Regions from separate parts of the Shewanella livingstonensis genome, predicted to be linked through region 1. Evidence: predicted binding sites of a transcription regulator. Region 1 holds the regulator's gene; the other holds the start of a gene.
The links. Region 1 encodes LexA, which represses DNA repair genes until DNA is damaged. Its sites were predicted from a motif close to TACTGTATNNNNATACAGTA; they were not measured.

Region 1 (7,941 bases):
GTCATGCCAGGCGCACGCATGTTAACGATGGTGACGATAACGTTAATCGCCCCCATGATTGAGCTAATACCCATAATGTGGATGGAAAATACAAATAGAGCGGTGGAATCTGGACTGTAAGTGGTTGATAACGGTGCGTAGAATGTCCAACCAAAATTAGGCCCGCCGCCTTCCATAAACAAGGTGCCAAGCAACATGGTGAAGGCAAAAGGTAAAATCCAAAAACTCCAATTGTTCATGCGGGGAAGCGCCATATCTGGCGCACCAATCATCATTGGAATTAGCCAGTTAGCTAATCCGGTAAAAGCAGGCATTACCGCCCCAAATACCATGATAAGACCATGAACCGTAGTCATCTGATTAAAGAAGTTAGGTTCTACTAGCTGTAATCCAGGTTGAAATAACTCAGCCCGAATGACCATTGCCATCGCGCCACCAGTGAGAAACATAATAAAACTAAACCATAAATACAGTGAACCAATGTCTTTATGGTTAGTGGTGAGTAGCCAGCGCATTAGTCCTTTCGGAGCTCCGTGATGATGATCATCATGAGCGGTAGCAATTGTATCGTGCGTTGATGTGCTCATTTTTTTCCCCTACTGTCCATGGCTAGCGACATCGGCAGGTTGCACCGCCTCGCCAGAATTATTGCCCCACGCATTACGCTCATAAGTAATCACTGCGGCCATCTTTTGCGGGCTGAGTTGACGACTAAATGCCTGCATTGCGGTACCTGGTTTGCCGTGCATAACAATATCGATATGTCCGCTAACCGGTCCGGTAATGACAGGGCTGCCAATAAGTGAAGGGAAAGCGCCTGGTAAACCAGCGCCAGTGGCTTGGTGACATGCGGCGCAAGTGGTGGCATAAACCTGCTCACCTTCGGCAATTAATTGCTCCAACGTTAAGGTGGGTAAATCTTCAGCGGCAACCGTTTCAGTTGTCACTACTTTTGTAACCGCTTGGGTAGCTTTTTCTGTCACTTTGTCGGTTATCTCAGTTGCTACTGCGGCCATTGTGTCCTTAGCATCGGCGACGGTTTTACTGGCTTCAGTACTTGCTTGTGAACTTACTTGAGTATTGCCAGAGAAGTGGCTCACATCAGCGGCTTGAACTACATCACCGCTATTATTACCCCAAGCATTTCGCTCAAAGGTAATGACAGCAGCAATTTCTTTGGCGGTAAGTTGCTTGGCAAAGGCTTGCATTGCGGTACCAGCTTTGCCGTTTAAGACAATATTCAGGTGACCGTCAACAGGGCCTTTTATGATTGGACTGCCAATTAATGATGGGAATACCCCAGGAAGACCTGCGCCATTGGGTTGGTGACAAGCTGCACACCTGGCAATATAGATTTGTTCACCTTGGGTGGTCAGCTCTTCAATAGATAATGTTTGTGATAATGATGCGGTTGCTGCTGCCGCTGCATTGCTAGCCAGTTGCTTTTGTTCAACTAACCAATTATCAAAATCCGCTTCAGATAAAGCTTGTACCACAATAGGCATAAAGCCATGGTCTTTACCGCATAACTCGGCGCACTGGCCGCGATAAATACCGGGCTTATCTATTCGAGTCCATGATTCATTAATAAAGCCTGGATTGGCGTCTTTTTTAACCGCGAAGGCAGGTACCCACCATGAGTGGATCACATCATCGGATGTCATCAAGAAGCGTACTTTTTGGTTTATGGGTAGCACGAGTGGTTTATCGACTTCTAGGAGGTAATGTTCACCCTTGGCCTCGCTGCCGTCAATTTGCTCTCTGGGGGTGGATAGTGTGCTGTAAAATTCGATGTCTTTATCAAAATAGCTGTAATGCCATTTCCACTGTGACCCAGTAATTTTAATCGTCAGATCAGCATCGCTGGGATCTTCCATAGCAATTAAGGTTTTAGTGGCTGGAATAGCCATAGCAATTAATATGATGAAAGGGATGATGGTCCAAGCTATTTCCACTTTGGTACTTTCGTGAAAATTAGCCGCAACAGCGCCTTTTGATTTACGGTGATAGATCATTGAATAAATCATGATCCCAAACACCACTAACCCAATCGCACAACAGATGTATAGAATCGTCATGTGGAGGTCATAAACCTTACCACTGATATCTGTCACGCCTTGAGTCATGTTAAGGGGCATTTCTGATGCCCCAAGCGGAAGTGCTACACACACAACCAGTAAACAATACAACCATTGCTTCACAAGACTACTCCTCTGCTCATTGCAAATAGCAACTACAAAGAAGAGTCACACAGTAATTCTCTGCTCTATGCAAACTCTTCGGTTCCCGAAAAAAGCTTGATGAACTCAAAGTACCTTGGTGGTTGCAAACATAAGGTTTACGGTTTTATTGTTAGCGGTGCACCACACTTGTACCTACGACAGAACTTATCAATATTGATTTGGCTCATTTGAGTCAAAGTTATCTCGATTACTTTGATTCACGTCCAATTAAAGATAAAAATGTTTCATCCTTGTTAACCACATTACTTGTAGATTAAACATTGATCAAGATCACTTTGTTGGCTAATAGGCTGAAAAAAGATGAAAAAAAACCCTGAATTCAATACAGGGCTTGGTAATTAAGGGTTCGTGCTTAGTGAAATGAGCAAAAATTACTTGCTCCATTTGTTAAAGTAGGGCTAACAAGTTGATGTTTGTGAGGTAAGTGAGCATTTACATCTTCAATTACTACACCTAAAGCACGTGCACTTTTGGCTACAATTTCTAACCGACGACTATCGCGAGCGTCAAGTGAGCTTGTCCAAGTTACTACAGCACTTGATGTACCGCTCGTCAGTGCTTTTTCCATGGCCCATAAAGTTTCAACTTCATCTTTGGTATGCACCAGTAAAATTCGGTCCATTCTCACGCCTGCACTTGCCAGCATATGTTTATAGCCAATATGAGGAGGGCTAATTAACACAATCCATCTACCTTGCTGACTCAATGTCGCCAGTTGGCTACACAATTGACTCAGTTCAGCTTCCCCTTGGGTGACGGTTTGTAATGTTTGAATAGTTTGGTTGCCATGGAGTTCTGTGTCAGTTAATTCGACCCATAAGCCTGGGTGGCGTGGCGCGATGCCCATTAGTTTGTTCATAACCAATCTCCATTACGGATAACGCCAACGGCAAGCCCTTCGATGGTTAGGCTTTGGCAACTTAAATCTACTTTTATCGGGGTGTAATCGTCATTTTCTGCATGCAGATAAATCACATTACCTCTTTGTTCAAATCGTTTTACAGTGACGTCATCATCAACACGCGCCACGACAACCTGACCATTACGTGCTTGTTGCATTTTGTGTACAGCGAGCAAGTCGCCTTCTAGAATACCGATATTTTTCATGCTATCACCACGAACGCGCAGTAGAAAATCTGCGGCAGGTTTAAACATGTTTGCATCAACTTGATAGTATTGTTCAACATGCTCTTGGGCCAAAATAGGCTCCCCAGCAGCAACTTGTCCAATTAATGGCAGACCGGTTTCAACCTGTTCTTCATGAGGTAAACGAATACCTCTAGAGGTACCAGGAATGATCTCGATAAAGCCTTTTTTGGCTAATGCTTTTAAATGCTCTTCGGCGGCATTAGCACTTTTAAAGCCAAGACGATTTGCAATTTCGGCACGAGTGGGTGGCATACCTGTTTCGGCGATATTGTTTTTAATTAAGTCTAATATTTCTGCTTGGCGCGGCGTTAACGGTCTCATGATGATTCCTGTCTTTTTATACAGTGACTGTCATTATATACAGTGTTTTTGTTCGCGCAAGTATTAACCAACTATTTTTTGTGTTTTGTTGGTAAAATATCATTTAACGATATGTTTTAATTGATTATTACTTATAGTTTGTCTTATGCTATTTCTTAAGATGAGAGCTCGCGCGTAAAGATAAGTCGCCCAGATAGTGTAAGCAGGGTGGTTTCTGGTATCCTATACCACAATATTACAATGGCTTATATTGCGAAAATAACCATGTCAAAACCAAATTCAATATTTTTACGAGCATTAAGATGGATCCAGAAATGGATGGTACAGACCATTGTGGTGCCACATGATCCCTTTGATGATCTCAACATAGATCCGACCAAGCCTTTGGTTTATTTAATGAAAACGGAATCTATTAGTGATATTGCTGCCTTGAGCGAAATCACAGAAGGCTTTGGTTTGCCCAGTCCTTATGAACCATTACAGCTTGATGGTTTAAGAGTACCTCGAGTCGTTTGCTTAGAAGGTCGAAAACCCATATTTGGTAAACGTGAAAGCGGTGACAAATTCATTAATTATTTTACCAGTTTATTATCCCTTCATAGCGAGAATTCTGAATTAGATATTCAGTTGGTTCCTGTTTGCCTTTATTGGGGGCGCACGCCTGGTAAAGAAGAAGACACCATGAAAGCGGCAGTATTTGAACGCGAAAATCCTACATGGTTACGTAAATGGTTAATGATTTTGTTTTTGGGCCGACATAATTTTGTTCAGTTTTCTAATGCATTATCACTTCGTTATATGGCCGACGAACATGGCACAGATAAAAGAATTGCCCATAAATTAACCCGTGTTGCACGAGTGCATTTTCGTCGGCAACGTAAAGTGATGACAGGGCCACAATTACCTAATCGACAGATGTTATTTGCTTCTTTATTAAAATCCGACTCAATCAAGAAAGCCATTGAAGAAGAGTCTGCTAATAAAAAAGTATCACTCGAGAAGGCACGTGAAACCGCCATTGAATACCTTGATGAAATTGCCGCAGACTATTCAGATAGTCTGGTACGTATTGCTGAGCGTTTTCTGACTTGGTTATGGAACAAATTATACAGTGGTATCAATATTAAAGGTGCTGAACAGATAAGACAGTTACATCATGATGGTCACGAAATTGTCTATGTGCCTTGTCATCGCAGCCATATGGATTACTTGTTGCTGTCATATATTTTGTATTATCAGGGGATGGTGCCGCCGCATATTGCAGCAGGTATTAATCTTAATTTTTGGCCTGCAGGGCCAATGTTCCGTCGTGGTGGGGCATTCTTTATTCGTCGTAGTTTTAATGGCAATAAGTTATATACCGCAGTATTTCGTGAATATTTAGATCAATTATTTGCTAAAGGCTATTCGGTTGAATACTTCACTGAAGGTGGTCGTTCACGCACCGGGCGTTTGTTAGCGCCTAAAACCGGCATGTTAGCGATGACGATTAACAGCGTACTTCGTGGAATAGAGCGTCCAGTGACCTTAGTACCAGTATATTTAGGTTACGATCATGTAATGGAAGTTGCTACTTATCATAAAGAATTAAGCGGTAAGAAAAAGAAAAAAGAATCTGTTTGGCAGCTATTTGGAGCGCTGCGTAAATTAGGTAATTTTGGCCAAGGTTATGTTAATTTTGGTGAGCCGATTAACTTACAGCATTTCTTAAATCAACAGGCCCCAGAATGGCGTGAGGAACTGGCTAAAGAACCCGATCAAAAGCCGTCATGGTTTACCCCATCGGTTAATGTACTTGCTAACCGCGTGATGACCAATATTAACGGCGCCGCTGCAGCCAGCTCAGTAACATTAACCAGCTTGGTGTTATTGGCCTCAGAACAAAATGCATTAGAAAGAAGTCAGTTAGAACGTCAACTTGATTTGTATTTAGCCTTATTGAAAACGGTGCCTTATACCCATTATGCGTCTGTAGCCGAAGGTAATGGCAAGTCCATTGTTGATCATTGTCTGTCGTTAAATAAGTTTGTTAGTACCAAAGATCTTATTGGTGAAATTATTTCTGTGGATGAAAAAATTGCCATCACCATGAGTTATTACCGTAATAATATTATTCATCTAATGGCACTACCTTCATTAATTGCCAGTTGTTTAGTGCAATATGATGAATGCGATCGTGCACGGATTCATGCCATTGTAATGGATTTTTATCCATTACTAAAAGCTGAGTTATTTATGGGTATTGACGATGTACCTAAGCATGTTGATGGCATTTTAGATTTCATGGTTGAGCAAGGTTTACTGACTGGCAACGATAACTTTTCTATTACGCCTCGCCATATTACCCAAGTATTACTTCTGGCTGAAACGATCAGTGAGACGTTGCAGCGTTATGCCATTATCTTCAATTTACTGGCGATAAAGCCAGAGCTTGAACGTTCAGCACTTGAAACCGACAGTCACTTGCTGGCGCAACGATTAGGGGCGCTACATGGGATTACCGCTCCAGAGTTTTATGATAAAAAATTGTATAATACTCTGAGTGTTAAGTTAAAAGAATTAGGCTACTTATGCAGTCTTGAACATCGTGAAGAGGTGATCAGAATTCGAGATCATGCTAATAGGTTACTGAGTTCGTCAGTAAGACAAACCATTGTTGATAGTGTGCACGCGGAGCACGGACAATAATGGCTAACCATATGAATGCAGCAAAGCATCGTACTAGTGGTAAGTCAGTATTGGGCGGGGCAATGATTATTGCTGGCACCACTGTCGGTGCGGGAATGTTTTCATTGCCCGTTGTTGGTGCTGGGATGTGGTTTGGTTATTCAATCGCCATGTTGTTAGGCGTATGGTTTTGCATGTTAATGTCGGGTTTGCTGTTATTAGAAGCCAATTTACATTTTGAACCCGGTGACAGTTTTGACACCTTAACCCGCGTGACTCTCGGACAGTTTTGGCGGGTGATTAACGGTGTATCCATCACCTTTGTATTATATATTTTAACTTATGCGTACATCAGTGGTGGTGGATCGATTGTTAATCATAGTTTGTCGGCATTGGGGGTGAGTTTACCTCAAAGTTTGGCTGGCTTGGTTTTTGCTGTGGTTTTGGCCCTGGTGGTATTTATCAGTACTAAAGCGGTTGATCGAATCACTACAATCATGCTCGGTGGTATGGTGATCACGTTCTTCTTGGCTATCGGTAACTTATTAATCGACATTGACACCGTGAAGCTAGTATCACCCAATGGTGAGTCGCGCTATCTGCCTTATTTACTTGCTGCTATTCCTTTTGGCTTAGCCAGTTTTGGTTATCACGGTAATGTACCCAGTTTAGTTAAATATTACGGTAAAGATTCAAAAACAATTGTTAAAGCTATCATTACTGGAACCAGTATCGCGTTAGTTATTTATGTGTGTTGGTTAGTGGCAACTATGGGTAATATTCAACGTAGCCAGTTTGCTGATATTATTGCTCAAGGTGGTAATATTGGCGTGTTAGTTGCGGCATTGTCCGGTGTCATTGCCAGCCAATGGCTTGATAATATGTTAACTCTGTTTGCCAACCTTGCTGTTGCATCATCATTTTTAGGCGTTACCTTAGGGTTGTTTGACTACCTTGCCGACCTATTTGGTTTTGATGACTCACGTACTGGACGGATTAAAACTGCCGCAGTTACGTTTATACCGCCAACAATATTGGGTTTGCTATTTCCTAATGGTTTTATCCTCGCCATTGGTTTTGCTGCACTTGCCGCCACTATATGGGCTGTTATTGTTCCGGCTTTATTGGCGTATAAAGTGAGACAGCAATATCCTCATTATGTCGGTTTTAAGGTGCCAGGCGGGACTCCATTGATTGTGCTTGTGGTGTTGTTTGGTGTCGTTACGGCAACATGTCACTTACTGGCAATGGCGGATATTTTACCGGTATTTAAATAATCTCGACGAGTTTTAATGTATTCATTGTTTAGCAAAAAGCCTTCGTTTGAAGGCTTTTTGCTTTTCTGCTGATATCGACTTAACTTATGAGATAAATTTTAAGTCAGCTATATTTGGCCACTTCTTTTTACTAAGGATTAGGATATGCAGGTACGACAGTATCAACAGGGACAACCATGTTGGATTGAATTAGCAACTCATGATTGGGCGGCAGGTAAAGCATTTTATCAGGCGCTATTTGGCTGGGGAGCAGATGATATGCCGATGCCAGAAGGGCATTTTAC
Region 2 (7,941 bases), 100 kb from region 1:
ATATAAATCAATATAGTGGCCAGTTACTCTCCGAGCCACAATCTTTAGAACACTATCTCACCGACTGGTTACTTGAACTCCACTACACGTTTCTGTTTCATGTTGCAGGAACCTCGGTAGCATTAGTCGTGGGAATTATTATGCTGTTTTTAGGCATCAGTGGCATGATCATATATCGCCGCTTTTGGGCTAAATTATTCACTTTACGTTTTAAGGCTGTTCGCCGAATACTGTTTAGTGACATTCATAAATTTATTGGTATTTTAAGCTCACCGGTACTCATTATTATTGCCCTAACGGGTGTGTATTGGAACTTTATCAGTATCCAACATGAACTCACGGAACATGCTAATAGTGAACAAACTTATGTTACCGCGCCACGCCATAACCCCGAGATTTCATTTGAAGCTTTAATGCAGCAAACCGAAGTTGAAATGACTAGCTATAAAGCAGGCTACCTCACTATGCCCTTTGAAGCCGGTCGAGACATTACTTTTTATGGCAAAGTAGATAGTAGTAATCCCTTCAATAGCGAATACGCGAGTTTTGTCAGCTTTGACCGAACTACAGGGTTATTGTTAGCAAAGCAAGACATTCGACAAGCTGACACTCTCAGCGTATTTCTAGACAGTTTTCGTAAATTACATTTCGGCTATATTGGTGGCTTATTCACTCGGATCATATGGTGCATTGTTGGCTTAATGCCAATGATATTAGCTTTTACTGGGCTCTATTTGTATTGGTATCGCCGTAAAAAACGAGTTAAATCAATACATAACCGTCACCAACAGCGTTAAATATTTAATCATCTATATTGGAACCTTGCGCACCTATTGTTGCCAAACGAGCATAAATCAATCAACAATTTCAGTTTTACCCACTCGCTGACAGATGATAAAAAAGGATTATAGTCTTAATCCTTTTTTATCATCTATCGCTTTTCAATTGTAGAGTATTTACTCAACATCTATTGTTTATTCAACAGATTCTGCTAACTTGTTTATAGTGTTACCTTGCACACATACTGTGCAATTGTTTGCGCCAGCGCACAAAAATGGCCATACTAAATTTATTTAGACACACAATAACAATAATGAACATGGAAGCGTCGATGGAAAATTTAATTAAAACTCCTGTTGAGATGTTGTCTCATTGGGTTGATACACAAGGTGACAAAGTTTACCTTCGCCAGCCGATTGACGGTAAGTATGTGGATTTCACATGGCGTGAAGTTCAACAAAAAATGCAACAAATTGCCGGTTCGCTGCGTCATTTAGGTCTAGAGCGCGGCGATAAAGTAGCTGTGCTGTCTAAAAACTGTGCTGAATGGTTTATTGTCGATTTAGCACTAATGTACGGTGGTTACGTTAGCGTGCCTGTTTATCCGACCGCTAATGCCGAAACGATTCGTTACATACTTGAACACAGTGGTGCCAAAGCCATCTTTACCGGCAAACTCGATCATTGGGCTGAACAAGAAGCCGCTGTCGGTGGTGAAATTCTTCGCTTAGCTATGCCTTATGACACCATGCCAGCTCAGTATCATTGGCACCAGCTATTAACACTGGGTAAACCGCTCGTCGATGAAGTGTTACCAAGCGCTGATCAAATCATGACGCTCATTTATACTTCGGGTTCAACCGGCAGGCCAAAAGGTGCGATACAAACCTTCACCAGCTATGGCTGGGCCTGTGAAGCGGTGATCCGTGACTTACAAGCGAATACCACTGACCGATTATTATCTTATTTACCATTAGCCCACATTACTGAACGCGTGGCTATTGAAGGTTCATCATTCTATTCAGGGGCAACGGTTTCTTTTGTTGAAGGTCTAGACTCATTTGTTGATGACATTCAGCGCTGTAGACCAACGATATTTTTCTCTGTGCCACGTTTATGGACAGTATTCCAACTCAATATCATCAACAAAATTGGCGAGAAAAAACTTAAAACCTTACTTAAACTGCCTATTATTAGCAGTATCGTTAAACGTAAAATTAAAATTGGTTTGGGGTTAGATCAATCTCGCTTAAACGGTTCGGGCTCAGCGCCTATCCCACCATCATTAATACAATGGTATAACAGCATCGGTATTGATATTTGTGAAGCATGGGGAATGACCGAAAACTGCGCATACTCGATTATTAACTATCCATTTAATGTCAAGAAAATCGGTACGGTTGGCCGTCCGGTTGAAGGATGTTTAGTGCGTCAAACCGAACAAGGTGAGCTATTAGTAAAAAGCCCTGGTTTAATGAGCGGCTATTACTTACAAGAAGAAGCTACCGCGGCTGCATTTACTGAAGATGGCTTTTTCTACACCGGCGATTTATGTGAAATTGATGCCGACGGTTATATCGATATTACGGGTAGAGTCAAAGACAACTTTAAAACGTCAAAAGGTAAATATGTCGCTCCGGTGCCGATTGAACGTAAATTGGCTCAAGATTCACATATTGAATTAATCTGTGTAATTGGCTCTGGCTTACCTCATCCGGTGGCGTTGGCACAACTTTCTGAAGGCTCAAAATTGCAGCCTCGTGAGGAAGTGAGAACCTCATTAAAAGCGACGCTTGACAGCATTAATCCAAATCTTGAGTCACATGAGCATATTGATGCGATTATAATCGTAAATGATGACTGGACCATTGAAAACGATGTACTAACACCGACGTTAAAAATTAAACGTCACGTGCTTGAAAAAGCATTTAGCACCAAAGTAGACGGTGTTCGCGGCGCTAAAATACGCTGGGAAGACGAGTTGTAATTAATAATTTATATTTGTTGTTTTACTCGAAAAAAATACACGCTAACAGCGTGTATTTTTTTGACATATTCTGTCAATATACGCGCAAGTTAATAGGCAGTGCTACTTTAGTGCGGCTTAACATCACAAGGCAGAAACAATCATGTTAATTGCGTTATCCATCATTGGCGGTTTTATCATTTTAACCTTTGGCGCCGAGGCCTTAGTTCGCGGAGCAAGTGCTGTTGCACTGCGTTTAGGTATTGCACCGCTTATCATTGGCTTAACCATTGTGGCATTTGGTACCAGTGCACCAGAATTAGCAGTGAGCGTAAAATCTGCGTTAGCAGGTAACCCAGGTATTGCTTTAGGCAATGTTGTTGGATCAAACATTGTTAATATTGGCCTAATTTTAGCCATTACAGCACTCATTCGACCTATTACTGTACATTCTCAAATGGTAAGACGTGATATTCCCATCATGATTGCCGCGTCGATTTTTGTATGGTGTTTGTTACTTGATGGTGAAGTCAGCTTCATAGACGGCGCAATATTATTTAGCTTACTTATCGGCTATCTTGTATTTAGTTATATTAGTTCGAAAAATAATCCTGAAGAATTAGATATCGACACTAAACCACAAAATCCACTACTGTCCATTGCGCTTATTGCCGTTGGTATATCTATGTTAGTTGGCGGGGGGATTTTGTTTGTTGATGGCGCTGTCGATTTGGCCAAACAGTTTGGCATCAGCGAAGTCATTATCGGTTTAACAATTGTGGCGATAGGAACCAGCATGCCTGAACTTGTTACGTCGGTTATGGCGGCATTAAAAGGTCAAAGCGATATTGCCATCGGTAACGTTGTGGGATCAAATATTTTTAATGTGCTGGGCATTTTGGGCGCGACAGCATTAATTCATCCGGTATCTGCTGCAGGCTTTAATGACATAGACTTTATGGTCATGGTTATCTTCGCCATTATGGTGTTACCTTTCGCATGGAGTGGCTTAAGAATTGGCCGTCGTGAAGGTGGAGTGTTACTTGCGGGTTACCTTGGTTATACCAGTTACTTAGTGATGCAAGTGGTTTAAGTGACTCGCCGCATCAACTGCTTATTTGTAACAAGGCCGAATGAAAATTCGGCCTTTTTTATAAAGAACATGACATTTGTCATCCTATTTTAGTGACCTTTGTGTCTGCTAATCACTTAGTGCTATCTGCATACTAAGCCTATCCCAACAACAACTTGTTTGGATTAACTTACCCGGAGATAGCCATGAAAACATTACTACTAATCACTAGCCTAACCTTAGTCAGTCAAACTAGCTTTGCTAATATCAGTGACATTGATGCAGCCGCTAACACCATGAATATCAGTGAGCTAACTCAATATAGCCAAAACAGTAGCAACTATGAAAAAGCCTATGCCAATTACCGCCTAGCCATTACAGCCAACATTATAGGTCAACGCGTAATCGCTGCTCAGTCGTTAACTCAAGCCCAGCAAACCCTCGAAACCATGCTAGATCAACAAACCTCGGCTGACTCACAAGCACTGCTAGCGGCGGTTTATGGTATGCAAATCGCTGTTGATAATAGTAAAGGTATGACGTTGGGCATGGAAACAACCCAGTTATTACAACAAGCCACAGAACTGGAACCCAATAATCCACGTGTTAGTTTAGTCAAAGCAATTAACGCCTTCTATACCCCTGGTGCATTTGGCGGTGGACTGGATAAAGCACAAACCTTAGCCAGCCAAGCCATTACCCTGTATGACCTACCTTGTGACACGATTTGTTGGGGACACGCCGAAGCTTACACATGGAGAGGCTTAGCAAAACAAGAGCAAGGCAACTTGAGTGGAGCAATGCAAGACTGGCAAGCAGCGATGGATATTGACCCACAATATGGTTGGGCAAAATTTCTATTAAACCAACAGGCTGCTAAGCAATAGTCACTATGGTTTATAACTTGAGTTAACGCGCAGTTACTCTATGATTAACTGCGCTAGGAGGCACTATGACACTCAGTTTATCGACAAATAAAGAACAAAGTTACGAGCAAAAAACCGCGTGGGTTTACCTCATCAATTTAGGTTTTTACTTTATTCCGCTGTATTTTATGGCCGGACAATGGTTAAAAATCACCTTCGCATTGTTATTGCTAGTCCCTTTTATTATTGGCTATTTTGGGGCCTATAACAGCACAAAAGAGCAAGCATTTCGACCGATTTCACTCATGTTAGTCACCGCTATTGCCTCTGGATTTTTAACCAGCGGCGCGATTTCCTTATTCAGCTTTTGTTGTTTCTTTATTGGCTTTTTCTACTCACTCCGTACTGCAATATTGAGTTTTATTGGACTAAGCATCTTGCTTTTAAGCATTAACCTTGGCGTGGGTTACTCTGGTTACTTCTTTACTCTTTATGGTATGGGCATATGTTTTGGCGTAGGTGTATTTGGCATTATTGAACAAAACCGCCAACACATAAAACGCCAGCAGCAACAATCTAAAGATGAAATCACTCACCTCGCCACTGCACTAGAACGCGAACGGATTGCCCGTGATCTGCATGATGTAATGGGTCATCATTTAGCCTCAATAGCCTTAAAAGCAGAACTGGCCGATAAACTCATCAGCGCCGGTAAAATGGTGCAGGCGCAGCAACAAATTAGTCAGGTCAGCCAGATAACCCGCGACTGCTTAAGCCAAATTCGCCAAACCGTGACAGACTATAAACACCAAGGCTTAGCGCAAACCTTAAATACCTTAGCCCAAACGTTGCGTGATAACTCTGTCGCTGTCACGCTAGAGGGGCAATGGCCTAAGCTGAATAACTTAACCGAATCACAACTTTGCCTGATACTAACTGAGCTGGTAAACAATACCATTAAGCATAGCCAAGCTGACCATTGCACTATATTAACCCACACACAACAAGATCAAATATCGCTGCAATATATTGAAAACAGTGCCATAAACACCTTTGTTGAAGGTAACGGACTTAAAGGCATAAAAGAGCGAGCAACATTATTACATGCTGAGGTGCAATACCAATTAACGCCACAATTTGTTGTCACTATCACCTTGCCATTAGCTGAGGCCACATGAATATTTTATTAGCAGAAGATCAAGCCATGGTGCGTGGTGCATTAGCAGCGTTACTGACACTGGCGGCCGATAGCGTAAATAACATCAATATCACCGAAGCAGAAGATGGCGACAAAGCCATGCAGCTGCTTAAGTCACAACATTTCGACTTATTGTTAACCGACATTGAAATGCCCGGGAAAACTGGATTAGAACTGAGCCAGTGGCTACAACAACAACGTAGCCAGACCAAAGTAATTATTCTGACCACCTTTGGCCGAGCAGGCTATATCAAACGAGCATTAGAATATGGTGTCGGTGGTTTTTTATTAAAAGACGCACCGTCTGATGACTTAATTAATGCGATTAAACAAGTGATGGCGGGTAAACGAGTTATCGATCCAGAATTAGCCTTCACCGCTATTGGTGAAATAGATCCTCTCAACGACAAAGAAAGACGTGCATTGCGCCTAGCAAGCGAAGGCTTATCAACTAGCGATATTGCCAGTCAGCTGTTTATTGCCGAAGGCACAGTACGAAACTATTTGTCAGAAGCCATTAGCAAACTTAATGCCAGTAACCGAATTGATGCAGCCAGAATCGCCAAGCAAAAGGGTTGGCTGTAATTAGTGGCTTAATCTTGCCTTGTATGCAAAGTCTGCTAAGATACCTTAAACATCTGTATATAATTACAGTGATTTAAAATTGATGGCTTGAAATTACTATGATTTTTTGACATGTTTAATAATTAATTTGAGGTGTGCACAATTTGCTACGACTGGATCTTGTTCCGATCACCGACCTTAAAGGCGTTGCCAAAAAGGTTGCGGAAAAACTGGCTAAGTTAGGCATTAAAACAGTACAAGATGTGCTGTTTCATTTACCGCTGCGCTATGAAGACCGTACGCAAATCCACCCAATTGCAGCATTGCCTCCTGGTAGTTATGGCACCATCGAAGCAGAAATTCAGTCTACTCAAATAATGCAAGGTCGACGACGCATGCTTATGTGTAATGTGCGCGATCATAGTGGAATGATGAGCCTACGATTTTTTAATTTTTCAATGGCACAACGTAACGCCATGGAAAATGGCGCCACCATTCGGGCTTACGGTGAAATACGTCGCGGCAATCATCACAAAGAAATTGTTCACCCTGAATATCAAATCATCCATCCTGGCGAATCCGTCACCTTAAGCGACACCCTTACGCCTATTTACCCTACAACAGAAGGTGTTAAGCAAGCGAGTTGGATAAAACTGACAGAGCAAGCCTTAAGCATGCTAGATCAAGGTGGCTTGGCAGAATTATTACCCAGTGCATTGCAGCCAAACAATATTAGCCTTCGAGATGCGTTGCACATTTTACACCGGCCGCACAGCTCTGTATCACCCTTTGAATTAGAACAAGGTCAACATCCGGCCCAGCAACGACTCATTCAAGAAGAATTATTAGCTCATAACTTGAGTATGTTGCAATTACGCCAGCGCAGTAACCAAGATGCTGCCGTTCCAATGCCAGCAACAGGCCAGTTATTAACCCCTTTTCTAGCCCAATTGCCTTTTACACCAACTGGAGCACAGCAACGAGTTGTCGCTGAAATTAACCAAGATATTCAGCATCCAACGCCCATGATGCGTTTAGTTCAAGGCGATGTAGGTTCCGGTAAAACCTTGGTAGCGGCCCTTGCGGCATTGCAAGCGATTGAAAACGGATATCAAGTGGCCATGATGGCACCCACAGAGCTACTAGCAGAACAACATGTCAGTAATTTTACCGCTTGGTTTGAACCACTTGGGCTCAAAGTCGGCTGGCTAGCGGGTAAGTTAAAAGGTAAAGCCAGAGCGCAATCACTGGAAAACATAGCCTCTGGCGCAGCCCAAATGGTTATAGGTACTCACGCGATATTTCAACAGGCGGTGGTTTTTAACAAGCTGGCACTGATTATTATTGATGAACAACATCGTTTTGGTGTGCATCAACGCTTAGGCTTACGAGAAAAAGGCGTCAGCCAAGGCTTTCATCCACACCAGTTAATCATGACAGCCACTCCAATTCCGCGCACCCTAGCGATGACCGCTTATGCAGATCTTGATACTTC

Region 2: recG (ATP-dependent DNA helicase RecG) is a predicted target of LexA. The motif match lies at 6,519-6,538, and genes of this name have one in related genera.

Annotation. Positions count from the first base shown of each region.
Region 1 is NZ_CP034015.1:4,829,579-4,837,519, reverse strand. Features, by position in the region: gene ctaD (cytochrome c oxidase subunit I) at 1-587, opposite strand, end outside; gene coxB (cytochrome c oxidase subunit II) at 597-2,201, opposite strand; gene EGC82_RS21180 (cell division inhibitor SulA) at 2,596-3,102, opposite strand; gene lexA (transcriptional repressor LexA) at 3,099-3,713, opposite strand; gene plsB (glycerol-3-phosphate 1-O-acyltransferase PlsB) at 3,978-6,401, shown strand; gene mtr (tryptophan permease) at 6,401-7,657, shown strand; gene EGC82_RS21160 (VOC family protein) at 7,802-7,941, shown strand, end outside.
Region 2 is NZ_CP034015.1:4,725,294-4,733,234, forward strand. Features, by position in the region: gene EGC82_RS20665 (PepSY-associated TM helix domain-containing protein) at 1-797, shown strand, start outside; gene EGC82_RS20670 (AMP-binding protein) at 1,112-2,767, shown strand; gene EGC82_RS20675 (calcium/sodium antiporter) at 2,910-3,839, shown strand; gene EGC82_RS20680 (tetratricopeptide repeat protein) at 4,025-4,705, shown strand; gene EGC82_RS20685 (sensor histidine kinase) at 4,771-5,862, shown strand; gene EGC82_RS20690 (response regulator transcription factor) at 5,859-6,467, shown strand; gene recG (ATP-dependent DNA helicase RecG) at 6,611-7,941, shown strand, end outside.